DNA from 3 places in the Aeromonas sp. FDAARGOS 1409 genome. Region 3 is predicted to be linked to each of the others. Evidence: predicted binding sites of a transcription regulator. Region 3 holds the regulator's gene; each other region holds the start of a gene.
What was found. Region 3 encodes MetJ, which represses methionine synthesis genes. Its sites were predicted from a motif close to AGANNTCTAGANNTCT; they were not measured.

Region 1 (9,643 bases), 210 kb from region 3:
CAACCGGCTCAAGCAGCTGGGGGAGCGCATCGAGCGGCGCTGCGAGGCGCTGTTGCAAGGTTCGCAGGAGACCCTGGGCGAGTGGCGTCCCTTCGTCGATTCCGCTCCCATCCTGGAGCGCCCGCTGGCGGCCAAGGCGGGGCTCGGCTGGGTGGGCAAGCACTCGCTGCTGCTCAACGAGTCGGCGGGCTCCTTCTTCTTCCTGGGGGAGCTGCTGGTCGGCCTGCCGCTGCCCCTGGACGCCCCGGTGGAGAAGGAGCAGTGCGGCAAGTGCGTGGCCTGCATCAACATCTGCCCGACCGGTGCCATCATCGCCCCCTATGTGGTGGACGGCCGTCGCTGCATCTCCTATCTCACCATAGAGAACGACGGCCCCATCCCCGAGGAGTTCAGGCCGCTGATGGGCAACCGCATCTATGGCTGCGACGACTGCCAGCTCATCTGCCCCTGGAACCGCTATGCGGATGCGAGCCCAGAGCCCGACTTCAGCCCGCGCCCCACTCTGCACCGCCCGCCCCTGCTTGATCTGTGGGGGTGGAGCGAGAGCGATTTTCTCAAGCACACCGAGGGCAGCCCCATCCGCCGCATCGGCTACCGGCGCTGGCGCCGCAACCTGGCGGTGGCCCTTGGCAACGGTCCCGCCAGCCCGCAGGTCATCGAAGCCCTGCAGCAGGCGCTCGGCGAGGCCGAGCCCATGGTGGCCGACCATATCGAGTGGGCGCTGGCGACCCTGGCCAACCGCCAGCAGGAAGACCACAAGAAGACCCGCCTGCTGATCCGCTGCATCGAAAAAGGTCTGCCGGATCACGCATAGGCGATCTGGCCCTTGCCGGATCGCAGGCATTTTTTCATGCTCTGCCGACCATTGACCATCGGCACAATAAAAGGAAGATTCGGATGCAGATGTTGGGAGTAGATATTGGCGGGTCCGGGATCAAGGGCTGCCTGGTCGACACCGAGACCGGGGAGCTGATTGGCGAGCGCCACCGCATCGCCACGCCGCAACCGGCCACCCCGGCCGCCGTGGCGCACACCCTCAAGGCGCTGGTCGAGCATTTCCAGTGGAAGGGCCCGGTGGGATGCGGCTTTCCCGCCACCATCCACAACGGCATCGCCAAGAACGCCTCCAACATCGACAAGAGCTGGATCGAGACCGATGCCGCCCACCTGTTCGCCGACGTGACCGGCCTGCCTTGCTATGTACTGAATGATGCCGATGCGGCGGGCCTCGCCGAGATGCGCTTTGGCACCGGGCGGGATCGCCAGGGGGTGATCATCCTCATCACTGTGGGCACCGGCATCGGCACCGCGGTATTCGTCAACGGCCAGCTGCTGCCCAACACCGAGCTGGGCCACCTCATCCTGGAAGGCATGGTGGCCGAGCACTACTGCTCCGACGCCGTGCGCAAGCGCGAGGATCTCTCCTGGAGCCGCTGGGGCAAGCGCTTCAACAAGTACCTGGCCCGCCTGGAATTCCTCTTCTCCCCCGACCTCTTCATCCTGGGAGGCGGCAGTGCCGCCAAGCTCGACAAGTTCATCGACCGAATCGAGACCCGGGCCCCCCTGGTCGCGGCGGCAAACCTCAACCAGGCCGGCATCATAGGAGCCGCCCTCTACGGCGCGGCCCGGCAGAAGGGCTGACCCCTCCCCGTCATGCCCCCGACAGATCCGGCCCCTGCCGGGTCCCTTGGTTCAGATGTCGTCGAGCCGATGAGCCCCGTGCACCAGCCGGGTCAGCCGGGATCGCGCCATCGAGGCCAGGGCCTTCAGCAGTGCCCCCGTGTCCGGCGTGGGGCACTCCCGGGCAAGGCGCTCCAGCTCGGCGATGAGCCTCTCCTCCTGCTGCGACACCAGGGCCACTATCTCCTCCGGCTGAGTGCCGGCCGCCAGCGCCAGGCGCTCGCACTCCGCCAGCAGATCCTCGCCGAATCCCTGATCCAGCCAGGTCTCCTTGACCGCCTTCCCCATCTGCTCGCGATAGTCGTGCAGATGGGCCGCCGCCGCGTCTTCCCGTCCCTGCAGATAGGCCAGCAGCATCCGGCTGCGCTCCCCGTCCACCCTGGGGATCTGGCGCCCGTAGCTGAGCCCCTGCTGATGATGAAGCTGCTCGAGATAGAGCATCAGGTCCTTGATCTGTTGAAATCGCATCTCTCCCTCCTCCTGGCATCCACCTTCTGCCAGTATAAGGAGGTGGCGCCTGGTCCCGACCGAAAAATGGTTATTTATTGTTCTTCATCAAGGGGATGGTGAAGAAAAAAAGCCGCGGGATGCGCGGTGGGCGAGAGGCGGCGCCGGGGGGGCGAGGAGCCGGTCTACCACAGGCGGGCTCCGAGAGAAGCATCGAATAGACAAGTTATGGTTAATTTTCCAGGTTATATTCGGTCATGAATCATCAAGTCAGAATCTGATCTTGAGACTCCCGATCCCCCCTCGCCGCCATAGTCGGTGGACGGAAATCCTTATCCATTTTTTAGACGTCTAGACGTAAAAACATACGTTGACACAGCCATCCGGACATCTTAGCATCATCCTCCATGATGACAGAGCTACCCAGTGAAACCTCTGCCCAATTTACCCGCCTGTAGCGCCCTGTGCTTTAAGGCTGTTAGCACGGAAGAATCCATGATTAAGTTGATCGGTCTCAACAAAGTCTACGGTAAAGGCAGTGATGCCGTGCACGCCCTGCGTGACGTGAGCCTGCATGTGCCGCAAGGCAAGATCTTCGGGGTGATCGGTGCCTCCGGTGCCGGCAAGAGCACCCTCATTCGTTGCGTCAACCTGCTGGAGCGCCCCACCGAGGGCCAGGTCATCGTCGATGGCCAGGATCTGGTCGCCCTGAGCGAGCGGGATCTGACCCAGGCCCGCCGCCAGATCGGCATGATCTTCCAGCACTTCAACCTGCTGGCCTCCCGCACCGTCTCCGCCAACATCGCCTTCCCCCTGGAGCTCGCGGGCTGGAGCAAGGCGCAGATCCAGAGCCGGGTCAGCGAACTGCTGGCCCTGGTCGGGCTGGAAGCCCGCGCCCATGCCTATCCGTCCGAGCTCTCCGGCGGCCAGAAGCAGCGCGTCGCCATCGCCCGCGCCCTGGCGCCGGCGCCCAAGGTGCTGTTGTGCGACGAGGCCACTTCGGCCCTGGACCCGCAGACCACCCGCTCCATCCTGAGCCTGCTCAAGGAGATCAACGTCAAGCTGGGGCTCACCATACTGCTCATCACCCACGAGATGGACGTGGTGAAGGGGATCTGTGACGAAGTGGCCATCATCAGCGACGGCCGCCTGATCGAGCAGGGCGAGGTCGCCTGGTTCTTCAGCAACGCCAAGACCCAGCTGGCTCGGGATTTCATCCACTCAACCATCCACCTGGAAGTACCCCAGGAGTATCAGGAGCGGATGAGTGCGGAGCGTGTGCCCGGCAGCTACCCATTGGTCAAGCTGGGTTTCACCGGTGCCACCGTCGATTCGCCGCTGATTTCCGAGGTGAGCCGCCGTTTCAACATCGACATCAGCATACTGAGTGCGGACATCGAATACGCTGGCGGCGTCAAGTTCGGCTTCCTGCTGGCCGAGCTGTTCGGGGACGAGGCCCAGTGCGAGGCGTCCCAGCAGTTCTTCATCGACAACCACATTCAGCTGGAGGTAATGGGCTATGTCCGAAGCAATGACTAATCTGCTGCGCCCCATCCTCGGCGACTCAGCCATCCTATCCAGCTGGAGGTAATGACTCATGTCCGAAGCAATGATTAATCTGCTGGTCTCGGCCCTCGGCGACACCCTGATCATGGTGTTTGCCTCCGCCCTGTTCGGCTGCCTGCTCGGCCTGCCGCTCGGCGTGGCGCTGCACGTGACCAAGGCGGGCCAGATCCTGGCCAACCCGCTGCTCAACAGGATCCTGGGCGTCATCGTCAACGTGGGACGCTCCGTGCCCTTCATCATCCTGCTGGTGGCCATCATACCGCTGACCCGATTCATCGTCGGCACCAGTATCGGCACCATAGCCGCCATAGTGCCGCTGACCGTCGGCTGCATCCCCTTCATCGCCCGTCTGGTGGAAGGGGCCCTGATGGAGGTGCCGGACGGCCTGCTGGAGGCGGCCAAGGCCATGGGGGCCAAGCCCCTGCAAATCATCGCCAAGGTGCTGCTGCCCGAGGCCCTGCCGGGGATCCTCAACAGCATCATCATCACCCTCGTCACCCTGGTGAACTACTCCGCCATGGCCGGCGCCATCGGGGGGGGAGGTCTGGGGGATGTGGGCATTCGCTACGGCTATCAGCGTTTCGATCCCACCGTCATGCTGGTCACCGTGGTCATTCTGGTGGTGCTGGTTCAACTCATCCAGAGCGCGGGTGAGCGCCTGGTCAAACAATGTGATCATCGTTAATCGTCGATTTCTGACAGGAGGTTTTTATGAAATTGGGCATTAAATCCGCGGCAGCCGCGCTGCTGGCAACCCTAGTACTGGTCGGCTGCGGCCAGAAGGAAGAGAACAAGACCCTGAAGGTGGGCGCCATCGCCGGCCCCGAGACCGAGCTGGTGGAGACCGCGGCCAAGGTGGCCAAGGAGAAATACGGTCTGACCGTCGAAGTGGTCACCTTCTCCGACTACGTCACCCCGAACGTGGCCTTGAACGACGGCAGCGTCGACGTCAACGCCTTCCAGCACAAGCCTTACCTGGACGCCCAGATCCGTGATCGCGGCTTCAAGCTGGTGCCGGTCGGCAACACCTTCGTCTACCCGATCGCCGGTTATTCCAAGAAGATCAAGGCGCTGTCCGAGATCAAGGACGGCGCCCAGATCGCGGTGCCGAACGATCCGACCAACCTGGGTCGCTCCCTGATCCTGCTGGAGAAACAGGGCCTGCTGAAGCTGAAGGAAGGCGCCGGTCTGGAAGCCACCGTGCTGGACATCGTCGACAACCCGCGCAACTTCAAGATCGTCGAGCTGGAAGCCGCCCAGCTGCCGCGCTCCCTGGAAGACGTGGATCTGGCCATCATCAACAACACCTTCGCCGGTCAAATCGGGCTGACCCCGACCGAGAACGGCCTGTTTGTCGAAGACAAGGAGTCCCCCTACGTCAACCTGATCGTCGCCCGCGAAAACAACAAGGACGACGAGAAGGTCAAGGAGTTCGTCCAGTCCTTCCAGACCGACGAGGTCTACAAGAAGGGGACCGAGCTGTTCAAGGGCGGTCTGGTGAAAGGTTGGTAATCACTCACTCTGTAAAAAAGGCCACGCCAAGCGTGGCCTTTTTTTTTGCCCCCGTTATCATAGTCGGAAGCACGGCAACACGAAAAACAGAACAACAATGAAGAAATGGTATCTGGCCTACTGCAAACCCAAGGAAGAGGCCCGCGCCCGCGCACATCTGGCAGCCCAGGGCGTCGAATCCTATTACCCCATGGTCGAGATCGAGAAACTGAAACGGGGCAAACGGGTGCCGGTGCGGGAGCCCATGTTTCCCAACTACCTCTTCATCTATGTGGATCTGGAGGAGGTGACCCCGGTCACCCTGAAATCGACCCGCGGCATCAGCCGCATCATCCACTTCGGCAAGGAGTGGACCCCCGTCAGCAGCCAGCTGATCTACCAGTTGATGAGCCGGGACGACAGCGACGAGGCCCGCGCCAGCTATGCCCGTTTGCCGACCCAGGGAGACAAGGTGCTTATCGAATCCGGCCCCCTCGCCGGCTTCGAGGCCATCTATCTGGAGCCGGATGGAGAGAAACGGGCCATCCTTCTGGTCACCCTGCTCAATCAGGAGACTTGCAGCAGCTTTGAGAACCAGACCTTCCGCCGTCTGGAGTGACCGCGCAGCGTCTGATTCGCGGCGAGAAGCGCCCCCTTCGCCTTCTGGTCACCCTGCTCAATCAGGAGACTTGCAGCAGCTTTGAGAACCAGACCTTCCGCCGTCTGGAGTGACCGCGCAGCGTCTGATTCGTGGCGAGAAGCGCCCCCTTCGCCTGCTGGTCACCCACTCAATCAGGAGACCTGCAGCAGCGTCGAGAACTAGTCCTTCCGCCGTCTGGAGTGACCGCGTCCCACGGTGATCAACTTCTCCGCGGGTCACCCTGATCAATCAGGAGAACAGTGGCGGCATCGACCACCTGACATGCCGGCCTTGGGGCTGAAAAAAACGGGGCAGACCCGCCGGTCTGCCCCGTTTTGTTGCCGCCCGGTCGGCGTCAGGCATCCAGCGCGAAGCGGCTGATGGCCAAGGTCAGCCTGCCCGTCTCCCGCGTCAACCTGGCGGCGATCTGCTCCCCCTGCTGACTGTGTTCGCTGGACTGATGGCTGAGCCCGGCGATCTCCTCCACCGTGCCGGCGACCGACTGTGCCACCCTGGACTGCTGCTCGGTCGCCGCCGCGATGGCCGCGAGCCGGCCGCTGAGGTCCTGCACCAGCGCCGTCATCGCCTCCAGGGTCTCGGTTACCGAGGACAGGGCCCCCCGTCCCTGCGCCACCAGCCGGGTGCCGTCGCCCACGGTATCGGCGGTCTCCCGGGTCTGCTGCTGGATGCTGGCGATGGTCTGGTTGATCTCCATGGTCGATGCGCTGGTACGACTCGCCAGCTGCCTCACCTCATCGGCCACCACCGCAAAGCCGCGCCCCTGTTCACCGGCCCGCGCCGCCTCGATGGCAGCGTTGAGGGCCAGCAGGTTGGTCTGCTCTGCGATGGTGGCGATCACCTCGGTGACGCGCCCCACCTGTTCGCTCTGGCTGCTGAGCTTCGCCATCGCCTGATCCGCCTGGGTGATCATGGCGGCGATCTGCGCCATGGTGTCCCCCATGCGTCCCAGCACCTGCTCACCCTGCCTGGCCTGCTGTTCGGTCTGGCGGGCCGCCCCGGCGGCGTCGGCAATGTTGCCGGCCACATCCCGGGTGCTGACCGACATCTGCTCGATGGCGGCAGCCACCGAATCCAGCCTCTGGCTCTGGCTCGCCAGGTCGTCCACGATGGCGTTGGTGGTCTGGCCGACCTCGCGGCCAGCCCCCTCCACCTGGCCGACCGCCCCCTGGATCTCCCCCACCAGCTCGCGCAACTGGGCCGACATCCGGTTGATGGAGCCCGTCAGGCCGCCCAGTTCATCCTGGCGCAGCACCGGCAGGGGGGCGAGCGGCAGGCGGCCATCGGCCACCTGACCGGCCCGGTTCACCAGGCTGGCAATCTCCCGGGTCAGACGCCGGCTGAACAGCAGGGCCACCAGGGTGCCGAGCAGGATGACGCTGGTGGTCGCCAGCAGCAGGGTGCGATGAATGGTCTGGCCGGCCGCGGTCATCTCGCCGGCCATCTTGTCCACATCCCCCCGGGTATGGGTCACCTGGGCCGCCAGCTGGTCGGCGAGCCGGGTCAGGGCGGGCTCTATCTCGGTGGCCATCAGGTGGTTGGCCCTGTCCCAGTCCGGCGCCTGGCGCTTCTCGATCACCTGGCCGACCAGCTCGGCGAAGGGGGCGGACATCTCCTCGAACAGCGTCCACAGCCCCTTCTGCGCCTCGGTGAAGCTGGCCTGTTGCTGCTTGATCTCGGCCACCCGCTGCAGATGGAACTGGTAGTAGTCCTGGTACTTGTCGCGATACGCCTTCTCCCCCGAGATGAGAAAATCCCGCAGGGCGGAGAGGGCATTGGCCAGGCCGTTGTAGGCATCCCCCACCTGCTTGAGCAACAGGCGGCGATCCCCCGGCAGCTGATCCTGCGGGGTCGCCACCTCTTCGTTGGCAATGGATTGCAGCTGGTCCAGGGCGGCCTCCGCCAGGGGGCCCGCCTCCAGCAGCATCAGGGTGTGGGCAGGCAGGTTATCCTCGGTATGGGCCAGGGCCCAGACCTTCTCCTGCGCCTCCTTGAAGCCTCTCAGGGAGCGGGTCAGATCCGGGGTGAACGACTGCCGCTCGATGAGCCGCCAGGCCCCTTCCCACTCCTGTTTCAGGCGCGCCGACTGGGCTGGGTCCTTGCCGAGGATGAGGTAGCCACGCAGGGAGGAGACGGTGGCGATCAGCGCCTTCTGGCTCGCCTCGTCCCGCTGCAAGGCGGGCAGGGCCTGGGCCAGCAAGACATCCTGCGAGCCCTCAATCCGGCCGAGCTGATGGTAGACGAGGGTCGACGAGAGAATGATGAGCAGATTGATAAAACAGAAGCTCAACAACAGCTTGCTTGATAGTTTCATGGCCATCCTTGTGTGACTGCGGGCATCCTGCCCTGAATTAGCGCCTGATCAGCGTGGGTAGCCGTGCCAGCCAGCTCTCATGCCAGACGCTCAGCTCCTCGCGGGGCATGGGACGGGCGGAGAAGAACCCCTGGCACTGATCGCATCCGAGCCTCGCCAGCAGTTGCCAGGTGGCCTCGTCCTCGACCCCTTCGGCCACCGATTTCAACCCCAGCTTGCGCGCCAGCTCGATGCTGGATTCGATGATGGCAAGGCGGGAGGGATCCTCGTAGCAGCGATCGACGAAGGATCTGTCCAGCTTCAACTCGGTGAAGGGCAGCAGGGCGAGCTGCTGCATGGAGGAGTAGCCTGTGCCGAAGTCATCGATGGAGAGGCCAAAGCCGTGCATGCGCAGGCGCGTCAGCACCTCCAGCGACTTGCCGAGATCCTTGACGAAGGCGCTCTCGGTCACCTCCAGGGTGATGAGCTCGGGGTTGATGCTCCAGCGCTGGCAGTGGCTGAGCAGGGTGTTGCACAGATCCCCCTCGATCAGCGAGGTGGTGGAGAGGTTCATCGACAGGTTCAGCGAGAGCCCGGTCTGCTCCCAGAGGTGACCATCGCGCAGCGCCTTGCCGATGATCACCTCGGTGAGCGGGTCGATGAGCCCGTTGTGTTCCGCCAGCGGAATGAAACGGGCCGGGGAGATGAGGCCGTAGAGGGGGTGCTGCCAGCGGGCGAGCGCCTCCATGCCGGTCCAGCGCCCGTTGTCGAAGCTCACCTTGGGCTGATACCAGGGCAGCAGCTGATCCTGCTCCAGGGCGCGGCACAGATCGTCCAGGGTGAGCTGGAAGCCGTCCTCCTCCTGACTGCGCACCTGCTGGGGGCGCCAGGCGCCAATCATCTGCGCGATCTGCTGATCGGAGGCGGGCTTGTCGATGCGCCCCAGCACCTGCAGGCCATAGGCCCGGCTCATGCGCAGCACCGCATCCACCACGTCATCCTCTAGGGCGCTGCACAGCACTATGCCGCCGCGAAACCCGCCGAGGGAGAGGCGACGCAGCAGGGCCATGCCATCCATGCCGGGCATGCGCAGATCGCAGAACAGGATGTCCACCTGGTGATGCTGGCACTGGGCCAGCGCCTCCTCCCCGTCCTGGGCCTCCAGCAGGTGGTGGTAGCCAAGCCCGCGGATCTGGTGCATCAGGGCCTTGCGCTGGAAGTTGTGATCTTCCACCACCATGATCACCCACTCATGCCGTGCACTATTCATCGAGCCATAACCCCGTTTCACCTCTGATCCCGTTCATCAATGCCTGTACTGCCAGGGCCAGCTCGTCGAGTCTGTCCCACTGCTTCAACCTGGCCGCCGCCTCCAGCCGGGCGGCCTCCTCTGCCAATGCCTGCTGCCCCACCATGCGGGCGGCGCCCTTGATGCGATGGGCCGTCTCCACCAGCGCCTGGCTATCCTGCCTGGCCAGGGCCTGCCTCATGTCCTCGCTGTCCTGCTC
Region 2 (9,643 bases), 240 kb from region 3:
ATACTGCCGTTTCTGGCAGCCCTTTCTGTGGAGCCGAAAATATGAGTACCTATGTCATCGTCGAGGAGCCGGGCGACTGGCCCTGCCATGCCGACTATCTGCTGACCGCCCGCACCTACCTGCAGCACGGCCTGCCCACCACAGGCGGCCGCCCCCGCATCATCAACCTCTGCCGCTCGCTGGAACACCTGAGCGCCGGCTACTACTGCTCCCTGCTGGCCCAGGCCCGCGGCCACCACTGCCTGCCGGGATTGCAGGCCATCAGCCGGCTGCAACCCCAGCAGCCCCCCGCCAAGCTCTGGCGCAAGCTGCAGGGCTGGCTGGCCCAGCAGAGCGAGGACAGGATCCGGGTGCGCGCCATCTTCGGCCAGTGCGAGCAGAGCGAGCTGGCGGGGCTGGCCCGCTACTACTACGGCCTGAGCCAGCTGCCGCTGCAGGAGCTGACCCTCAAACGCGGCCGCCACGGCTGGTCGGTGCGCCAGCAGGAGAGCCTGTCACCGCTGGCGCTGAGCCCGAGCGAGAAGGCGCTGATGGTGCAGCACGCCCAGGCCCTGGCCGGTGCGGAGGACGAGGGGCAGGCAGCGCCGCGCTACCAGCTCGCCATCCTGGTGGATCAGGGGGATGGTCGCGCCAGCAGCGATGCCCTGGCGCTCGAGCGTTTCATCGAGGCGGCCGCCGCCCAGGGGATCCGGGCCGAGATCCTGGCCCCCTCGGCCATCGAGCGGCTGCCGGAGTTCGACACCCTCTGGCTGCGCGCCGAGACCGCGGTGGGCCACTACACCTTCGAATTTGCCCGCCGTGCCGAGCAGCTCAAGATGCCGGTGATCGACAGCTCCCGCGCCATCCTGGCCTGCAGCAACAAGCTCTACCTCTACGAGCTGATGGTGCGCAGCGGCGTCCCCATGCCCCCCACCATGGTGGTGACCCGGCGCGGCCGCCAGCACGTGGACGAGCTGGTGCAGCGCCTCGGCCTGCCACTGATGGTGAAGATCCCCGACGGCGCCCAGGGGCGGGATCTCGCCATGGCCAGCGACGAGCAGCAGCTCGCCCGTCTGCTGGACGAGGGGCTGGCCCGCTCCGCCCTGCTGCTGGTGCAGAGCCGCATCCCCGCCGAGTTCGACTGGCGCATCGGCTTCCTCGACGGCTCGCCACTGTTCGCCTGCCGCCGCTACCGGCCCGAGCCCGGCAACCGCATCCGCCGCCGCAAGCACCCCCTCGACATGAGCCGGATCGAGGCGCTGCCCCTTAGCGAGGTGCCGGAGCGGGTGCTGCAGACCGCCCGCCGCGCCGTCCACCAGCTCGGCAACGGCCTGTTCGGGGTGGATCTGCGCCAGCAGGGCCAGGGCTGCGTGCTGCTGGAGATCATCGACAACCCCTGGATCCGGGGCGACATCGAAGACAGGGAGGCAAAGGACCTCTACGAGCGCCTCGCCCGGGCCTTCCGCCTGCGGCTGGAGAACCGGGGGCAGGGCGCCTCCTGACCCGCCAGAAACAGGAAGGGCCCCGTAACGGGGCCCTCTTCATTGCCGGGACAGGCGTCATTGCAGCAACAGGAAGCGACCGGTCAGGGGCGGCAAGTCCACCGTCAGGCTGCTGCTCCCCAGGGTCAGGCGCTCGCCGCTCTGCAGATCCACCAGGGCGCTGCCACTGCGCAGCTTGGCCAGGGGCAGGCTGTAGCTCTGGGGCGTGCTGGAGACGTTGAGCAGGTAGACGATCTGCTCGCTCGCCGTCTGCTTGAGATCGCCGTAGACGCTGCCGTCCGCCACCAGCTTGACCCGCTCCCCCTGATAGAGGGCGGGATGCTTGGCGCGCAGGGCCAGCAGCTCGCTCAGCCACTGCTTGAGCTCGGCCTGCTCGCCGCTCGGGACGAAGCCGGTGACACCGGGCACCTTGCCGTCGCTGCGGGCCACGTGATCGTCGCACAATCCCTGGGCCGCACAGTCACCGCTCACCTGGGCAGCAAAGCCCGGCACCTCGTCGCCAAACTCCTCGCCGTAGTAGAGGGTAATGGGGCCGGAGCGGGCCGCCAGGAAGCTGAAGGCCGCCTTGTGGCGCTGCCAGTAGTCCGCCCCATTGAAGTTGCCACGCTCCAGCAGATCGCCGAAGCGCACCAGATCGTGGTTGCCCAGCATCAGGTTCGGCATGGCGTGATTGGGGTAGTTCTCCACCTTGTTCCAGCTGGCATCGAGCACGCTGGCCCCCTGCCCGCCCTTGCCGGACTCCTCCACCGCCAGCGCCTGCACCAGGCCGTAGCGCAGCGGGAAGTCGAACGCCGAGGAGAGCGCCGGGTTGTCGCTCGAGCCATAGGCCTCGTTGCGGATGTCGTCGGCCCCCTTCCACACCTCCCCCACCATGTAACCGAGTGTGCCCCACTGCAGGCCGGCGGCCTTGCGTGCCGCGCTGGCCTGCTCCACCTCGGTGCGAATGGCGCGCCAGTCGTCGAGGCCGAGCTGATAGGCCTGATCGAGGCGCCAGCCGTCGATGCCGTACTGCTCGATCCAGTAGCGGGCCACCTCCTTGAAGTAGGCCAGGCTCTCGGGCTGGCTGTAGTCCACCAGCTGGCCCGGGTAGCCGGCGCCACCGCTCTTGAGGGCGGGCAGGCGACCCTCCGGCGAGGGCTTGCTCACCCCTACCTTGTTGACGTGGCCGAACACCCCGTCGAGGAAGACATGGAGCCCGCGCTGGTGGGCCGCGTCCACCAGGGTCTTGAGCTGGGCGTTGCTGCCGAAGTTGGGATCCACGTTGAAGAAGTCGCAGGCGAAGTAGCCGGTCGCGTCCAGCCGGTCGTCCCCGGCCTGGCCGGCGCAGGAGTCGAACACCGGGGTGAGCCAGATGGCGTTGACGTTGAGGCTCTTGATGTGGTCCAGGCTGTCGATGATCCCCTGCAGATCGCCGTTGTGCCGGGAGGGGCCGTAGCCGACGCCGTAGTTGGCGCTGCCGTCGCCATCGACGAAGGACTCCACCATCACCTGGTAGGTGCGCAGGTTGCAGGCCGGCTGATCATCCCCGTAACAGGCGCGGGCTGCAGCCGGGGGGTCAGGATTGACCACCGGTGGCTCGGTCTCGGTGCTGGAGCCACCGCCCCCGCTGCCGCAAGCCGTCAGTAACAGGGCGGCCCCGATCAGGCCGCCACGACGTAACGTTCCTTGTTTCATTGTTATCTTCCCGCTGTGGTGGTGTCGGCGCAAAAGGCGCCGCCTTTGAGGCCATGATAACGGCCGGAGCAGAGCGGGTCTGTGACTGAAAACGTTACCTGCCTCAACGAGTTAGCAGGCCACGCTCAATGCGCATTGCGATCGTGGAAGGCGTCGCGCTCGTCGATGGGCAGGATCAGGTGATAGACCTCCTGGGCCGAGAGGGTGCAACCTGCGGGCCACTCCAGCTGGTGGCGGCGATTGATGAAGACCCGGGCGAAGCGTCGCTCGGTGTCGATGGCGGCAAACAGCGGCTGGTGGCGCCAGGGGGTCAGATCCAGTACGCCCGTGACGCCGTCGGAGAGCACCACGAACAGGCACCATCCCCGCAGATATTCCACATCGATAAAGACCGGCATCCCTTCGGCTCCGATTGAGAAATTCGGCGCCATTATAGGCAAGCAACCCTCCCCGCTTTGCCGGGAGGATCACAGTTTTTTCAGCCGTTTATCTCGTAGTGGCCCGGGCTGGCCCCGGATCCGCCCGTTCCGGCTGCCGCCGGAGGCAGGTCAGGCCACCTCGCGCACCTTCACCCCTCGCCATGGACGAAGGAGACTCAGGCATGGGGGAAGCAGGGCAGGGAGCGGCTGAACCTGTGCTCGAACACCAGGGAGGTCTCGAGGTGCACCACCTCTTCGCGGGAGGTGAAGTGGTCGAACACGAAGTTGCGCAGGTGCTCGGTGTCGGAGACGCACAGGTGCACCAGGAAGTCATCCTTGCCGCCCATGTGGAACAGGCTGATCACCTCGGGCAGCGCCAGGATGGCGTCGCGAAACGCATCGATGATCTGGCGGCTGTGGCGCGCCAGCTGCAACGAGACCATGGCCTGGATATGGCCGCCCAGGGCCTGGTAGTCCACCTCGCAGTGCGCCCCCTTGAGCACCCCGTCCTGCTGCAGCTTGCGCACCCGCTCCAGGCAGGTGGACGGCGCCACCCCGACCAGGGCCGCCAAGTCCTTGTTGGTCATGCCCGCATCGCGAAACAGATGGGCCAGGATGTCCAAGTCCAGTTGATCCAGGTTTCTCATCTCTACTCCTTCCATCGCTCGATTTTTTTAGACTCTGCCCGTAAACCGGGACGAACACAACGCGGATTGACATCGCCCCCGGCGCCCCTATGCTGTGCCGCACCCCAGCGGGAGGCCAAGCCATCCCGCCTATCCCAGCCACCACGAGGACCCCCATGCTCAGTGCCCACCCCTTCTGGAGCCTGGAGGTGTTGCGCCTCGACGGCCAGCTGTTGCTCACCCCCTGCCCCGGCAGCCAGCAGGTCCCCATGGAACAGGCTCTGGCCCAGTTGCAGCTGGCCGGTGCCGGCGGAGTGCTCACCCTGATGACGCAGGCCGAGCTGGCCGACCTCGGCATGGGAACACTCGGCTCACGGGTGGAGGCCAGAGGCATGGGCTGGTTCCACCTGCCCGTCGCGGACGACCAGGCCCCTGACGACGCCTTCGAACGGGCCTGGCCCAGGGTGTTGCCCGAGCTGCTCGCCCTGCTGCGGGAGGGGCGCCACCTGGCCATTCACTGTCACGGGGGGAGCGGTCGCACCGGGCTGGCGGCGGCCCTGCTGCTGATGAGCCAGGGCCAGCCCCAGCAGGAGGCCATGGCCTGCATCCGGGCCAGGCGGCCCCGCGCCTTCACCCTGGCCAGCCACCGCCACTGGCTCGACACCCGGGGACGGCGGCTGGCCGGGGCCGACTGAGGCGTTACTGCCCCTTGGGCTGCTGGTAGGTGAACACCTTGCCGATGTCTTCCACCCTGTAGCTGGTCAACTGATAGACGTAGTAGTTGAGCCAGTTGGAAAACAGCAGGTGACCGTGGCTGCGCCAGGTGGCGCGCGGGGTCTGGTCCGGGTCGTTGTCCGGGTAGTAGTTGACCGGCACCACAGGGGAGAGGCCGGCCGCCAGATCCCGCCGGTACTCGCCGTCCAGGGTCAGGGCATCGTATTCCGGGTGACCGGTGACGAACACCTGGCGGCAATCCTTGGTCGCCGCCAGATAGACCCCCGCCTCCTCGGACTCGGCGAAGATCTGCAGATCGGTGTGGGCACGGATGAGATCCCCGTCGAACGCCGCGTAGCGGGAGTGGGGGGCGACGAACTCGTCGTCGAAGCCGCGCAGCAGCGGCTCGTGCTCGTCGAGACGGTGGTGACGATAGACCCCGGAGAGCTTCTCGCCGTGGGTCTGCTTCTCCATGCCATAGAGCGCCTTGAGCGCCGCCTGCACCGCCCAGCACAGGAACAGGGTGGAGGTCACGTGCTGATGGGACCACTCGATGATCTCGACGATGCGGGGCCAGTAAATCACCTCCTCGAACTCCACCAGCCCGAGCGGCGCCCCCGTGATGATCATGCCGTCGTAGTTGTTGCCGCGCACCTGTTCGAAGTCGTGATAGAAGTTCTCCAGGTGCGCCTGGGGCGTGTTTTTCGACTCCCGATCGTCGATGCGCAGCAGATCCACGTCCACCTGCAACGGCGAGTTGGAGAGCATTCGCATCAGCTGGATCTCGGTCTCGATCTTCTTGGGCATCAGGTTGAGGATGAGCACCCGCAGCGGGCGGATGTTCTGGGTGACGGCCCGGGATTCCGTCATCACGAAGATGTTCTCCTGCCCCAGCACTTCGGCGGCGGGCAACTGGTCCGGGATCTTGATCGGCATGCTGACTCCCTGTACTGCATCGGTAAATATGTCTGGACATCTAGAAGCCTATAATAAAGCGCTCATCCTGTCATCAGATACCTTTTGTATTCACCCCGGCCTTTGACTAGCATACGGCTCAGTGTGTCTCTCGTGCCCAACCCCATGACAGGAATCAAGATCTCGGTCGACCGGCTGCAAGTCGGCAATTACGTCTCCCTGCCGCTGGGGTGGCGTGAACACCCCTTCCTGTTCTCCAGCTTCAAGCTCAAGAGCGAGGAGGAGATAGAGCTGATCCGTCGGCTCGGCCTCAAGCTGGTCACCATCATCCCCGACAAGAGCGACACGCCCCCCAAGCCCCTCGGCCAGGACACCTCCCACGAGGAGGACGGCGAGGCGCTCGTCGCCCGCCAGCAGGTGATGGAGCAGGAGAAGACCCGGCGCATCGAGCAGTTGCAGCGCTATCGCCGCGACCTGCAGCAGTGCGAGAAACAGTTCCGCCAGTCCCTGGCCCAGGTGCGCAACCTGATGGGCAAGATCCAGTCCCGTCCCCTCAACGCCATCAACGAGGCCCAGGAGCTGATCAACGCCATGACGGAGCAGCTGCTGTCGGTGGACGAGATGGTGCTGCACCTGGTGTCGGACAGCGCGGACGGCAACAGCCTCCAGTTCCACTCCCTCAACGTCAGCGTGCTCAGCATGCTGCTGGCCAGGGAGTGCAAGTTGCCGGCCGAGGCGATCCGCCAGGTCGGCATGGGGGCCCTGTTCCACGACATCGGCAAGCTCAAGCTGCCGAGCCAGCTGCTGCGCAAGACGGAGCCGCTCACCAAGCCTGAGCTGAACCTGATGGCCCAGCACCCGCGCTACGGGCTGGAGCTGCTGAGCCTGGCCAAGGATTTTCCGGATCCCGCCAAGCTCATCGTGCAGCACCACCACGAATACCTGGATGGTAGCGGGCCCCAGGGGCTCAGGGGCACCCAGCTCGATCCCCTCACCCAGATCGTCTCCCTCATCAACGAGTACGACAACCTCTGCCACCTGCAGGCCAAGGTGCCCTATTCGGCCCTCGGCAGCCTCTACAAGCAGCGCAAGGCCCAGTTCAACGCCGATCACCTCGGCATGCTGATCCGCCTGATGGGGGTCTACCCCCCGGGCAGCGTGGTGCAGCTCTCCAACGGCCAGGTGGGCCTGGTGATGTCGGTCAACGCCTCCCGCCTGCTCTACCCCGCGGTACTGGTGTATGATCCCCGCATCCCGCGCCAGGAGGCAGCCATCATCGACCTCGACGAGGCCGGGCTGACCATCGCCAAGGTGATCCACCCCAAACGCCTGCCCCCCGCGGTGTTCGAGTACCTCAACCCGCGCACCCGGATCAGCTACTACTTCGAACACGGCAAGCCCTGATCGGGCGCCGCCCACCCAAGGAGTCCCCATGCGCATCGAGATCATCAGCACAGGCGACGAGATAGTGACCGGCCTGGTGGTGGACACCAACGCCGCCTGGCTCAGCGCCCTGCTGCTGGAGCAGGGCTGGCAGGTGCGCCGCCGCGCCACCGTGGGGGACAACCTCGCCGACCTGAAGGCCGTGCTGCGCGAGAGCAGCGAACGCGCCGAGGTGGTGCTGGTGTGCGGCGGCCTCGGCCCCACCGCCGACGACCTCACCGCCCAGGCGGCAGCCGAGGCGTTCGACCAACCCCTGACCCTGTTCCCCGACTGGCTCGCCACCATGGCCGAGCGCTACGCCAGCCGCGGCCGCACCATGGCCGCCAGCAACGCCAAGCAGGCCTGGCTGCCACAGGGTTGCGAGATCCTCGACAACCCGGTGGGCACCGCCTGCGGCTTTGTGGTCAGCCACCCGGCCAGCCAGGGCCAGAGCCGACTCTTCTTCACCCCGGGCGTGCCGTTCGAGTTCAAGCAGATGGTGCGCGAGCAGATCATGCCGCGTCTCAAGGCGCTGGCGGGGGAAGCGACGGATACCGAGCTGCGCCGCTTCTACACCTTCGGCATCTCGGAATCCGCCCTCTCGGACCGGCTGGATGCGGCCCCCTGGCCCTCCGGCATAGAGCTGGGCTACCGCTCGTCCATGCCGCTCATCGAGCTGAAGCTCATCGGCCACGGGGCCAGCGCCGCCGACATGGATGCCGCCGAGGCGCGCCTGCTGGGGGAGATTGCGCCCTGGCTGGTGGGACGGGGCAACGAGGAGCCGGCCAGCCAGATCCTGGCCCTGCTGGGCGCGCGGCCGCTGCACCTGCGAGAAGGGGAGAGCCGGGGCGCCCTGCTGGCCATGTGCCATTTCCACCCCGGGCTGGAGGCGCACTTCAGCCACAGCCTCCCCGCCGACCTGATGCAGCTGGCGGTGCCCGCCGCGCCCCTGAGCCTCACCATAGGCCGTGCCGGGCCGGACGGCGTGCCCCTGCTGCTGTGCGCCGACGGGCGGCAGTTTGGCCAGACCCTCAAGGTCAGCCACCCGGATCCCGAGAGCGGGCGCCGGATCCTCGCCTTCGCCGCCCTCGACATGCTGCGCCGCCACCTGCAGGGGCTGCCGGTGCTCGCCGACTACCTCACCCTGACGAGAACGGCCAGGCGCCAAGGCTGAACCTTCGCACTAGAAGGCGGCAAACCCCAGATCCCCGTGGACCCAGTACCCGGCGAGCGCCAGGGTCAGCAGGCAGAAGGCCCTCTCGTAACCCCCGCCGCTCCTGAGGGGCAGGCCGGGCAGGCGAAAACGCCGACGCCAGGGCCAGAGCAGGGGAATCCCCATGGGGGTGAGCCAGTCCCCCAGCAGATGGCTGAGATAGCCCACGATGAGGGCATCCTTCACCGCCCCTGACAGCAGCCAGGTGGCCTCCACCTGTGCCAGCCCCCAGACCCCCATCCCCACCGCCAGCAGGCTGTGGGTGAAACCGCGATGGCCGAACAGGCGGGAGAGGGGCCCCGAGAGCCAGGGCAGCTGTCGCCCGAGCAGGGAGTGGGGATGGTCCAGATCCGGCAGCAGGGCGCTGGCCAGGGCCATGGGGACCAGGTGCCAGAGGCTGGCATCGGCCAGGGCCGGGGTGAGCTCGGCCTTGTGGGCAAGCAGGACGCAGGTGACGGAAAACAGCAGGTGGCCTTGGGCGGTCATGGGGCTCGTTCGGTTGGACAAAAAAAGGGGCTGGTCGGTGGCGACCAGGGCCATCTCCCTGGGGCGGCGGCAGATTAAAATCTCTCTCTTCCTGCCTGGCAAGGTGAATCGTATTGCCACTCTCAACTTGATGGACACTCTGGACAGCGAAAGCATAAAAATTCAGCATGTTGCGCTAAAAACCCGCAATGCGGCACATGGCATGTGCCGACTCCGCCCCTCTCCCGTCAGCCGATATTTCCTCAACCCGGTTCACCCATTTGCATTCAGATCGTTGACCCGGAAGGAAAAATACCCGAATACTGCGACCTGGGCCGCCCCGGCGGCATCGGTTTTCGGCAAGGACCTGCCCCGTTCGGGCAAGCCGGACAGGCGCAACGAGGGAGGCACCCGGTGTTAAGCAAAGCGTGGTTTCAGCTGTCGGCCGACATGAACTATGTCTGCCTGCGCATCGCCCCTGGCCTCACCGAGCCCGTCCGGGAGGACGATGTCCTGGCCCTGCTGCGCCTCTCCAATTGCCGGCGCTATCAACCCCTCGACGAGGGGATCCGCGAGGCCGTCACCCTGCTCAACACCCTGACGTCAACGCCGGATGCCCCAGCCCACCCGCCCGTGCCCGTGGCCCGGCGCCAGGACGCCAGGCTGCTGATCCAGGTGGACAAGGACCAGATGAGCGCCAGGGCGCAGATCACC
Region 3 (9,643 bases):
GAGACAGAGGGAAGCACCATGCAGGAGTTGTTGGCCTGGATACCTGAGGTCAAGGCGATCGCCCGCGAAGCGGGGCGGATCCTTCACGAGATCTACCGTGGCGGCCAGTTCGAGCGCCAGTTGAAGGAGGATGCGACCCCGGTCACCAGTGCCGATCTTGCCGCCGACGCCTACCTCAAGCAGGCGTTGTCGGCGCTCACTCCCCATGTGCCCGTGCTGACAGAAGAGGCGGCAGACATCCCCTTCAGCCAGCGTGCGAACTGGCGCCAGTACTGGCTGGTGGATCCCCTCGACGGCACCGGCGAGTTCATCGCCGGCAGCGGTGACTTCGCCACCCTGATCGCCCTGGTACGGGACAATGTGCCCGTGCTCGGGGTCATCTATGCCCCCGAGTCGGATCTGCTCTACTGGGCGGTGCGCGGCCACGGCGCCTTCAAGGAGGCGAATGGCGAGGTGCGCCCCATCAGCGCCATGCACCATGAACACGATCAGCCCGACTCCCTGGTGGTGGCTATCAGCCGCCGCCAGAAACTGGAGACCCTGACCCGCCGTCTCAATCCGACCATCCACTACGAGCTGATCCCGCTTGGCTCCAGCTCCCTCAAGTCCTGCCTGGTGGCGGAAGGCGTGGCGGATTGTTACGTGCGCCTCGGCCCCACCGGGGAGTGGGACACCGCCGCCGCCCAGTGCATCGTGGAGGCGGCGGGGGGCCGCATCCTCAGCTTGGCGCTGCAACCGCTGAGCTACAACGAGACGGAGTCGCTGGAGAACCCGGACTTCATCGTGATGGGGGACCCGGATCTCGACTGGGGACGCATTCTGGCCCACTGACGGGTCGACAATCTCGTTGGGAATGCAATCAGGCGACCACAGGGTCGCCTGACTGCATTGGTGTGATCCACTGGGTGGTCATGGGGATTTCAGGGAGATTCGCTAGTGATGGCGATAATGGCAGTGGATCATCACATCCAATCTGGCTGCACTGGCATAAATTTCAGTTAATTCTGGAGGTAGCCCATTAATCGAAATAAAAAATCGACACTGGTTTTTATTTTGGTCTTATATTCTAAGTATTGAGTTAATACCGGTATTAACTGAATAATCCGGGTTGAAATTCCCTCCCAATCTCACTGGTGGAACAGGGCTTTGCCAGTGAGATCTGCCTGCCTCCATTTTTGAGAATTAAATGCTAAAGGAGCACAATGTTTTTAGGTTTTAATACTATATAAAAGTGATTTATCGATGAGTTTATCTGCAGAGGTCTCGCGGGAGCTGTCCGGTTCCCCCTCCACCATGGCCAGCACCGGCTGGCGTCGCCACGATACCCACTGGGTCATCAGCCTGTTCGGCACCGCCGTCGGCGCCGGCATCCTGTTCCTGCCCATCAACCTGGGTCTGGGGGGGATCTGGCCCCTCGTCATCGTCGCCGTGCTGGCTGGCCCCATGACCTTCCTGGCCCACCGCGGGCTGGCGCGTTTCGTGCTCTCGTCGTCGCGCCCCCAGGCCGACTTCACCGAGGTGGCCGAGGAGCACTTCGGCAAGATGGCCGGGCGCCTCATCTCGGCGCTCTATTTCCTCTCCATCTTCCCGATCCTGCTCATCTACGGCGTCGGGCTGACCAACACGGTGGAGAGCTTCATGGTCAATCAGCTCGGTATGGCCTCCCCGGATCGGGTGATGCTCTCCGGCGTGCTGGTGTTCGCCATGATCGCCGTGATGCTGGCCGGCGAGAAGGCGATGCTGCGGGCCTTCGCCGTCATGGTCTACCCACTGGCGGCGATCCTGCTGGCCCTCTCCTGCTACCTCATTCCCCAGTGGCAGTGGCCGGAAATGACCGCCTTTGAAGGAACGGGCTTCTTCAACACCGTCTGGCTGGCGCTGCCGGTCACCGTCTTCGCCTTCAGCCATGCCGCCGCCATCTCGGGCTTTGCCAACGTGCAGCGCCGGGAATACGGCGAGCAGGCGGAGGCCAAGAGCGGCCTGATCCTGCGCAACACCACCGTCATGCTGGTGGGCTTCGTGCTGTTCTTCGTCTTCTCCTGCGTGCTGAGCCTCTCCCCGGCCCAGCTGGCCGAGGCCAAGGCCCAGAACGTCTCGGTACTCTCCTATCTCGCCAACATCACCGACAACCCGGTGATCGTGACCCTGGGGCCGCTCATCGCCTTCATCGCCATCAGCTCCTCCTTCCTCGGCCACTTCCTCGGCGCCCGCGAGAGCCTGAAAAGCCTGATCGCCAAGCCCACCGGCCTGTCGCTGGCCAGGGCGGACAAGCTCGGCATCGCCCTGATGCTCTTCGCCATCTGGGGTGCCGCCGTCATCAACCCGGGTATTCTGGGGCTGATGGAGACCCTCTCCGGCCCCGTCATCGCCATGATCCTCTTCATCATGCCGGTGGTGGCCATCTACAAGGTGGAGGCGCTGGCCCGCTTCCGTCACGGCTGGGTCAACGGCTTCATCCTGCTGACCGGCGCCCTGGCGGTCTCTGCCCTGCTGTTCAGCCTGCTGAAATAAGCGTGCCAGTCAGCATCAAGGAAGAGAGGCGACCCCGGGGTCGCCTCTCTTGCCTCTGCTCTCTGGTTGCCTTGCCGTTGTCTCACCCCAGCTTGGCGCCGTTCTCCACCGCCTGTTCGGGGATGGCGATCACCACGGCGCCGTCCGTCCGGTAGAAGCCGGTCAGCAGAAACTCCGACTGGATGGGGCCTATCTGCTTGGGGGGAAAGTTCACCACGGCGACGATCTGGCGCCCCACCAGATCCTGTGGCCGATAGAGGTCGGTGATCTGGGCGCTGCTCTTGCGCACCCCAAGCTCGGGGCCGAAATCCGCCCACACCTTGTAGGCGGGGCGGCGCGCCTCTGGGAAGGGTTCGACCCGCACCAGGGTGCCCACCCTGAGCTCCACCATCTCGAAATCCTGCCAGCTTATGGTCTGCATCTTGGCTCCTCGTTGCCCATACCTTGCATGAGCCTCAGCATGCCTCGAATGCCTGGGGATTGTCTTCGGCAAAGAGCCGACCGGTTACGGCAGGCGGCCGTTTTGCTGGCGCCAGAGGGAAGGGGTCAGTCCGGTCTCGGCCAGGAAGCGCTCGCCGAAGGCTCCCTGGTTCTGGTAGCCGCAGCGGCTGGCCACCTCGCCTATGGGCAGGGCGGTCTGGGTCAGCAGGGTGCGGGCCAGCGCCATGCGCCGCGTCCTGAGGTAGTGGGAGACGCTCATGCCCACCTGCTGGCGAAAGGCGTGCTTGAACTGGCTCTGGCCGAGGCAGGCGATGGCGGCGAGCCGCTCGTTGGTGAGGGGGTCTGCGAGGTGCGCTTCCATATGGCGCTGCACCTTGGCGATACGAGGGGCTATGCGGGGGGCGACGGCGGGGCCCATGCCGCGTCCCTCGGTCAGCAGCCCCAGCCACACCTGATCCATGCCGGTCACGTGGCGCCCCTCGGCCACCATGCGGTGCAGGAAGGCGAGGTAGTGGCGCTGGGCCTCATCCAGCTCGACGAAGGGGTGATCCCCCAGGGCCTCCGGCAGCCAGTGGCTCTCCTGCACCAGAAACGCGTGCACCGGGTCGGCGGCGTAGTCGTGGCGAAGGCCGGGGGCGATGATGCAGGCAAAACCCGGGGCGAGGCGGCGCCCCTGGCCCTGCACCTCGATCTCGAGGGGGCCGTCCAGGGGGATCACCAGCTGGGCATGGTCGTGGCTGTGGCTCTGCATGTCGCTCTGGTAGCGGCGCAGGCTGAAAGGGGAGGCGGCAGATAAGCATGACGCGGCACCGGGCCGCGTCATCGAAGGGAAAGCATCGTTTGCCATGGGCAGCCGGATCACTCGGCGTCGAAGTCTTCGATTTCCTTGCCCAGTGCTTCCATGATGGCGCGGGCCTCGGCGGGGACGCTGTCCGGGTGATCCTTGCGCAGGTCGTCGTCGCAGGGCAGCGGCTGGCCGGTGAAGGCGTGCAGGAAGGCTTCGCAGAGCAGCTCGCTGTTGGTCGCATGACGCAGGTTGTTCACCTGGCGACGGGTGCGCTCATCGGTCAACACCTTCAGCACCTTGAGCGGGATTGAGACGGTTATCTTCTTGACCTGTTCGCTCTTCTTGCCGTGCTCTGCATAGGGGCTGACGTAGTCGCCGTTCCACTCTGTACCCATGTTCCACCTGTAGTCGTTTGGCCGTGAGCGCGGATTTTAACCCTTAAGGAATTCAATGGCAATCCAACAGCAAAGCCATTTAGACGTCTAGAAGTGTTGACGGCTTTTTTAAGGTGGCGTAGTGTGGTGCACCATGGGCCGGCAGTCCGGCCAGCGAAAATGAGAGCGGGGCTGGACGACCCACGAGGCGGACCGGCTCCGGCAACCCATCAAGGAGAGTGACATGACCCACAAGGCCACCCTGGCGGTACGCACCGGGATTGAGACAGACACGCAGCACGGTGCCGTGGTGCCCCCCATCTACCTCTCCAGCAACTACACCTTTGCCGACTTTGGCGAGCCCCGTCAATACGACTATGCCCGCTCCGGCAACCCGACCCGCACCAATCTGGCGGACGCCCTGGCGGCCCTGGAAGGGGGGGCCGGCGCCGTGGTGACCGGCACCGGCATGGGGGCCGTTCACCTGGTGACCACGGCTCTGCTCAAGGCGGGGGATCTGCTGATCGCCCCCCACGACTGCTACGGCGGCACCTGGCGCCTGTTCGAGTATCTGGCGGCCAAGGGCCACTACCAGGTGCAGTTCGTGGATCAGGGAGACGAGGTGGCGCTGGCCGCCGCGCTGGCCCAGAAACCCGCACTGGTGTGGGTGGAGACCCCCTCCAACCCGCTGCTGCGGGTGGTGGACATCGCCGCCATCGCCGAGGCCTCCCACGCGGCGGGCGCCCAGGTGGTGGTGGACAACACCTTCCTCTCCCCCTTGCTGCAACAGCCCCTGGCCCTCGGCGCCGACGTGGTGGTCCACTCCACCACCAAGTACATCAACGGCCACTCCGACGTGGTGGGGGGCGTGGCGATCGCGAAGGAGCCCGCGCTGGCCGACTCCCTGGTGTGGTGGGCCAACTGCCTGGGGCTCACCTCCGGTGCCTTTGACTCCTACCTCACCCTGCGGGGTCTGCGCACCCTGGCTCCGCGCCTGCGCACCCATCAGGAGAACACGGATCGCATCCTCGCCTTCTTGCAGCAGCAGCCGCTGGTCAAGCGGATCTATCACCCCAGCCTGCCGAGCCATCCGGGCCACGACATTGCGCGCCGTCAACAGTCCGGCTTTGGCGCCATGCTAAGTTTTGAGCTCGATTGCAACGAGACGGGGCTGCGCGCCTTCCTCGCGGGGCTGCGCCTCTTCTCGGTGGCGGAGTCCCTCGGCGGGGTGGAGAGTCTGGTGGCCCATCCGGCCAGCATGACCCACAGGGCCATGACCCCTGCGGCCCAGCAGGCGGCGGGTATCAGTGCCCAGTTGCTGCGCCTGTCGGTGGGGATCGAACACGGTGAGGATCTGGTGGCCGATCTGGCCCAGGGGTTTGAACAGGCGCAGTTGGCACAACAGGCAGAGCAGGTGAAGTAATGGAACAACAACAAGGAGAGTGTGTGGTGTCAACAGAGGCAGTCTTCAAGCGGCGCCATGTACACAAGTTCGGCGGCAGCAGCCTGGCGGATCCGGTCTGTTATCGCCGGGTCGCCAGCATCGTCGAGCAACAGGTGGGGGGCAACGAGCTGGTGGTGGTCTCCGCCGCGGGCAAGACCACCAACCGGCTGATCCAGCTGGTGGAGCTGGCCGAGGCGGGGGACGAGGCCGCAGGGGAAGCCATCACGGCCCTGCACGCCTACCAGCAGAGCCTGATCGACGGTCTGCTGGAGGGGGAGCTGCTGCTCTCTCTCAGCCAGCAGCTGGCGGACGACATGCAGCTCATCGCCAAGACCCTGGAGGGGCAGTTCGACCGCTTCGAGCGCAACGGCCTGCTCGCCTTTGGCGAGGTGTGGTCGGCGCGCCTCTTGGCCGCCCTGCTCACCAGCCGGGGGGAGCCGGCCGCCTGGCTCGATGCCCGCAGCTTCCTGCGCGCCGAGGACGGCGCTCTGGTCAAGGTGGATACCGCCCTCTCCAGCGAGCTGCTCAAGGCGCGGCTGGCGGAGCATCCCGGCCGCATAGTCGTGACCGGCTTTATCGCCGCCGACATGGAGGGGCGCTCCCTGCTGCTCGGGCGCAACGGCTCCGACTACAGCGCCAGCCTGCTGGCGGCGCTGGCGGACGGCGAGTCCACCACCATCTGGAGCGACGTGGCCGGGGTCTACAGCGCCGACCCGCGCCGGGTGAAGGAGGCTCGCCTGCTGGAGCGCCTGAGTCTGGCCGAGGCGAACGAGCTGGCGCGGCTCGGCTCCTCGGTGCTCCATTCCCGCACCCTGCAGCCGGTGGCCGACAGCCGCCAGCGCCTCACCCTGCGCTGCAGCTACAACCCGGATGAGGGCTGCACCCACATCCTGCGCCGGGCTCCGCGCTCCGGCGGTGCCCGCATCGTCTCCTCGGTGGATCAGATCGCCCTCATCGAGCTCAAGGTGCTGCCGCAGACCCATTATGAGCAGACGGTGGCGGCCATCGAGGCCCATCTGGCCCGCCACCGCCTCCATCCGCTCACCCTGCAGCGCCAGCCGGATCGCCGGGTGTTGCGCCTCGCCTACACCCTGGAGGTGGCGGAAGGAGCCTTCGAGGTGTTACGGGACTTCCAGTTGCAGGGCAACTTCACCGGCCTCATCCAGAAGGAGGGATACAGCCTGGTGGCCCTGGTGGGAGCCGGCGTCACCGACAACGCCGAACAGTGCCACCGCTTCTACCAGTTGCTGGCGGATCAGCCCCTGGAGTTCGTCCAGGTGGCCAAGGACGGCCTGAGCCTGGTGGCCGTGCTGCGCCAGATCGTGCTGGAGCCGCTGCTCATCGCCCTGCATAGCGCCCTGTTCAGCCGTCCCACCCGGGTCGGACTGGTGGTGTTCGGCAAGGGCAACATCGGCGGTCACTGGCTGGGGCTCTACGCCCGCGAGAAGGCGCGCCTCGAGCACGAGCTCAATCTGGCGCTCACCCTCTACGGGGTGTTCAGCTCGGAAGGTGGGTTGCTGGACGAAGAGGGGCTGGACCCGCTCAAGGTGCAGGACAATTTCGCCCCCAAACCGCTGATCTGGCCGGAGCTCTTGTCCCAGCTGGAGCAGCACGGCTTCGACGCCCTGATTGCGCTGGATCTCACCGCCAGCGAGACGGTGAGCCGCTACTACCCGGACTTTGCCCAGCTCGGCATCCACATCATCGCCGCCAACAAGTTTGCCGGCGCCGCCGACAGCGAGTTCTACCAGCGCATCAAGCAGACTTGCCGCGACCACCAGGTGCAGTGGCGCTACAACGCCACCGTGGGGGCCGGCCTGCCCATCCAGTCCAGCATCCAGATGTTGCGTCAGAGCGGCGATCGCATCCAGGGGGTCTCCGGCATCTTCTCCGGTACCCTCTCCTGGCTGTTCCAGCAGTATGACGGCACCCGTTCTTTCTCCGAGCTGGTGGACGAGGCCTGGCAGCACGGCCTGACCGAGCCGGATCCCCGGGAGGACCTCTCCGGCCAGGATGTGCGCCGCAAGCTGCTCATCCTAGCGCGGGAGGCGGGCTTCGAGCTCGACTCCGCCGACATCGAGCTGGAGAACCTGGTGCCGGTGGCCCTGCGGAAGGTGAGTGCGGATCAGTTCATGGACAGGCTCAAGGAGCTGGATGATCCCATCCTGACCGCCTTCGAGGGGGCGCGCCGGGTCGGCAAGGTGCTGCGCTACGTCGCCCGCTTCGAGCACGACGGCAAGGCCCGCGTCGGGCTGGAGGCGCTGGAGCCCCACCACCCGTTCGCGAACCTCTTGCCCTGCGACAACGTGTTCGCCATCGAGAGCGACAGCTATCGCACCAACCCCCTGGTCATCCAGGGGCCGGGGGCGGGTCGCGAGGTGACGGCGGCAGCCATTCAGTACGATCTCTGGCAGATCTGCGCCAGCCTCTGAGGCTGCATGACACGACGCAATGAGAAGAGGCGCCCCTGGGCGCCTCTTCTGCTATCGGGTGGCGGGGTTACCAGAACAGCCGCCCCAGCAGGGGGGCGAGCAGCACGGTGGCCATGCCGGCGATCATCATCACCATGCTGGAGACCACCCCCTCCTCGTTGCCCATCTGATAGGCCCTGGCTGTCCCGGCGCCGTGGGCCGAGGCGCCGAAGCCCGCCCCCTTGCCGAGGCGGCTGCGGATGGCGAGCACGGTGAGCACGCTCTCCCCCACCGCCATGCCGATCACCCCGGTCAGCACCACGAACAGGGCGGTGAGATCGGCGTTGCCCCCCACGGCACGGGTCGCCTCCACCGCGAAGGGGGTGGTGATGGAGCGCATTGCCATGCTGCGCTGCAACAGCTCGGAGAGGTTGAGCCAGCGGGCCAGCAGCACTGTGCTGCCCACCGCCATGACCACGGACGCCACCACCCCCACCGAGAGGGAGAGCCAGTGGCGGCGCATCAGCCGGCGGTTCTCGTAGACGGGTACCGCGAAGGCGACGGTGGCCGGGCCCAGCAGCCAGAGCAGCCAGCGGGACTCGGCCATGTAGTCCCGGTAGGGGATGTGGAACAGCAGCACCACGGCCACCAGCAGGGTCGGGGCCAGCAGCAGGGGCATCAGGGGCAGGATGCGCTTCCTGCCATAGAGCCACTTGCTGGCGTAGTAGAACAGCAGGGTCAGGGCGAAGCAGAGCAGACCGAGCAGGGTATCAGACATGGCGGCGACTCCGGCGGGCCAGCCTCAGTTCGAGGCGATAGACCCTGTCCACCACCAGGGCCGTGGTGCCGAGCACCAGCACCGTGCTGACGACCAGCACCACCATGATGCGCCACCCCTCCTGCAACAGCAGCTCCTGATAGTTGACCACGGCCACCACGGCGGGCACGAAGAACAGCAGCATCTCCGCCAGCAGCCAGCGGGCCCCGGCACTGAACCACCGGGCCTTGACCACCCTGAGCAGGATGCAGACCAGCAGCAGCAACATGCCGGTGAGGTTGGCGGGCAGCGGCAGGTGCAAGGTGCGCACCGCGATGTCGGCCAGCAACCAGATGGCCGCCAGCAGGGCGATTTGGAAGGGGGTTTGCAACCAGCGAAGGCAGAGGGTTTTCATGGCGAGCGTCTTTCTGTGAACCTGGTCACAGTATAGAGAGGGCCCAAACCTGCAAAAAATGAATTTAAATTATCAAACTCATGCCAAAGAGGCATGATTGTTCCAGCCATCCCCGTCAAGAGAGCGCCATGGATATCCGAGCCCTGCGTTACTTCGTCGAACTGGTGCGGGAGCAGAGCTTCACCCGCGCCTCCGAGAAGCTGTTCGTCACCCAGCCCACCATCAGCAAGATGATCCGCAACATGGAGGAGGAGCTGGGCCAGCCCCTGCTGAGCCGGATGGGTCGCCGCTTCACCCTGACCGACAGCGGCCAGGTGTTGTTCAACCGGGCCCAGACCATACTGGCCGAGATGCAGCAGCTGGAGGCGGAGCTGGCGGATCTGCAGAGCCTGCAGCACGGGCGCCTCGCCCTCGGCATTCCCCCCATGGTGGGTCACGTCTATGCGGATCTCATCCGCGCCTATCGCAGCCGCTATCCAAACGTGGAGCTCTCCATCGTCGAG

Region 1: metN (methionine ABC transporter ATP-binding protein MetN) is a predicted target of MetJ. The motif match lies at 2,473-2,488, and genes of this name have one in related genera.
Region 2: metA (homoserine O-succinyltransferase) is a predicted target of MetJ. The motif match lies at 5,877-5,892, and genes of this name have one in related genera.

The regions. Positions count from the first base shown of each region.
Region 1 is NZ_CP077395.1:503,958-513,600, forward strand. It holds gene queG (tRNA epoxyqueuosine(34) reductase QueG) at 1-814, shown strand, start outside; gene ppgK (polyphosphate--glucose phosphotransferase) at 898-1,641, shown strand; gene I6L39_RS02335 (hypothetical protein) at 1,693-2,148, opposite strand; gene metN (methionine ABC transporter ATP-binding protein MetN) at 2,623-3,666, shown strand; gene I6L39_RS02345 (methionine ABC transporter permease) at 3,725-4,378, shown strand; gene metQ (methionine ABC transporter substrate-binding lipoprotein MetQ) at 4,405-5,205, shown strand; gene rfaH (transcription/translation regulatory transformer protein RfaH) at 5,303-5,803, shown strand; partial or broken gene I6L39_RS20370 (transcription/translation regulatory transformer protein RfaH) at 5,824-5,916, shown strand; gene I6L39_RS02360 (methyl-accepting chemotaxis protein) at 6,180-8,156, opposite strand; gene I6L39_RS02365 (EAL domain-containing protein) at 8,194-9,405, opposite strand; gene I6L39_RS02370 (transporter substrate-binding domain-containing protein) at 9,398-9,643, opposite strand, start outside.
Region 2 is NZ_CP077395.1:956,059-965,701, forward strand. It holds gene I6L39_RS04545 (RimK family protein) at 42-1,481, shown strand; gene I6L39_RS04550 (alpha-amylase family protein) at 1,539-3,155, opposite strand; gene I6L39_RS04555 (DUF2442 domain-containing protein) at 3,281-3,553, opposite strand; gene I6L39_RS04560 (Lrp/AsnC family transcriptional regulator) at 3,751-4,221, opposite strand; gene I6L39_RS04565 (tyrosine-protein phosphatase) at 4,377-4,895, shown strand; gene metA (homoserine O-succinyltransferase) at 4,900-5,850, opposite strand; gene I6L39_RS04575 (HD-GYP domain-containing protein) at 5,995-7,233, shown strand; gene I6L39_RS04580 (CinA family nicotinamide mononucleotide deamidase-related protein) at 7,262-8,425, shown strand; gene I6L39_RS04585 (metal-dependent hydrolase) at 8,435-8,950, opposite strand; gene I6L39_RS04590 (DUF342 domain-containing protein) at 9,344-9,643, shown strand, end outside.
Region 3 is NZ_CP077395.1:713,792-723,434, reverse strand. It holds gene cysQ (3'(2'),5'-bisphosphate nucleotidase CysQ) at 19-831, shown strand; gene I6L39_RS03360 (aromatic amino acid transport family protein) at 1,243-2,511, shown strand; gene I6L39_RS03355 (tRNA-binding protein) at 2,594-2,932, opposite strand; gene I6L39_RS03350 (AraC family transcriptional regulator) at 3,017-3,775, opposite strand; gene metJ (met regulon transcriptional regulator MetJ) at 3,811-4,134, opposite strand; gene metB (cystathionine gamma-synthase) at 4,358-5,536, shown strand; gene I6L39_RS03335 (bifunctional aspartate kinase/homoserine dehydrogenase II) at 5,536-7,989, shown strand; gene I6L39_RS03330 (LrgB family protein) at 8,057-8,746, opposite strand; gene I6L39_RS03325 (CidA/LrgA family protein) at 8,739-9,140, opposite strand; gene I6L39_RS03320 (LysR family transcriptional regulator) at 9,269-9,643, shown strand, end outside.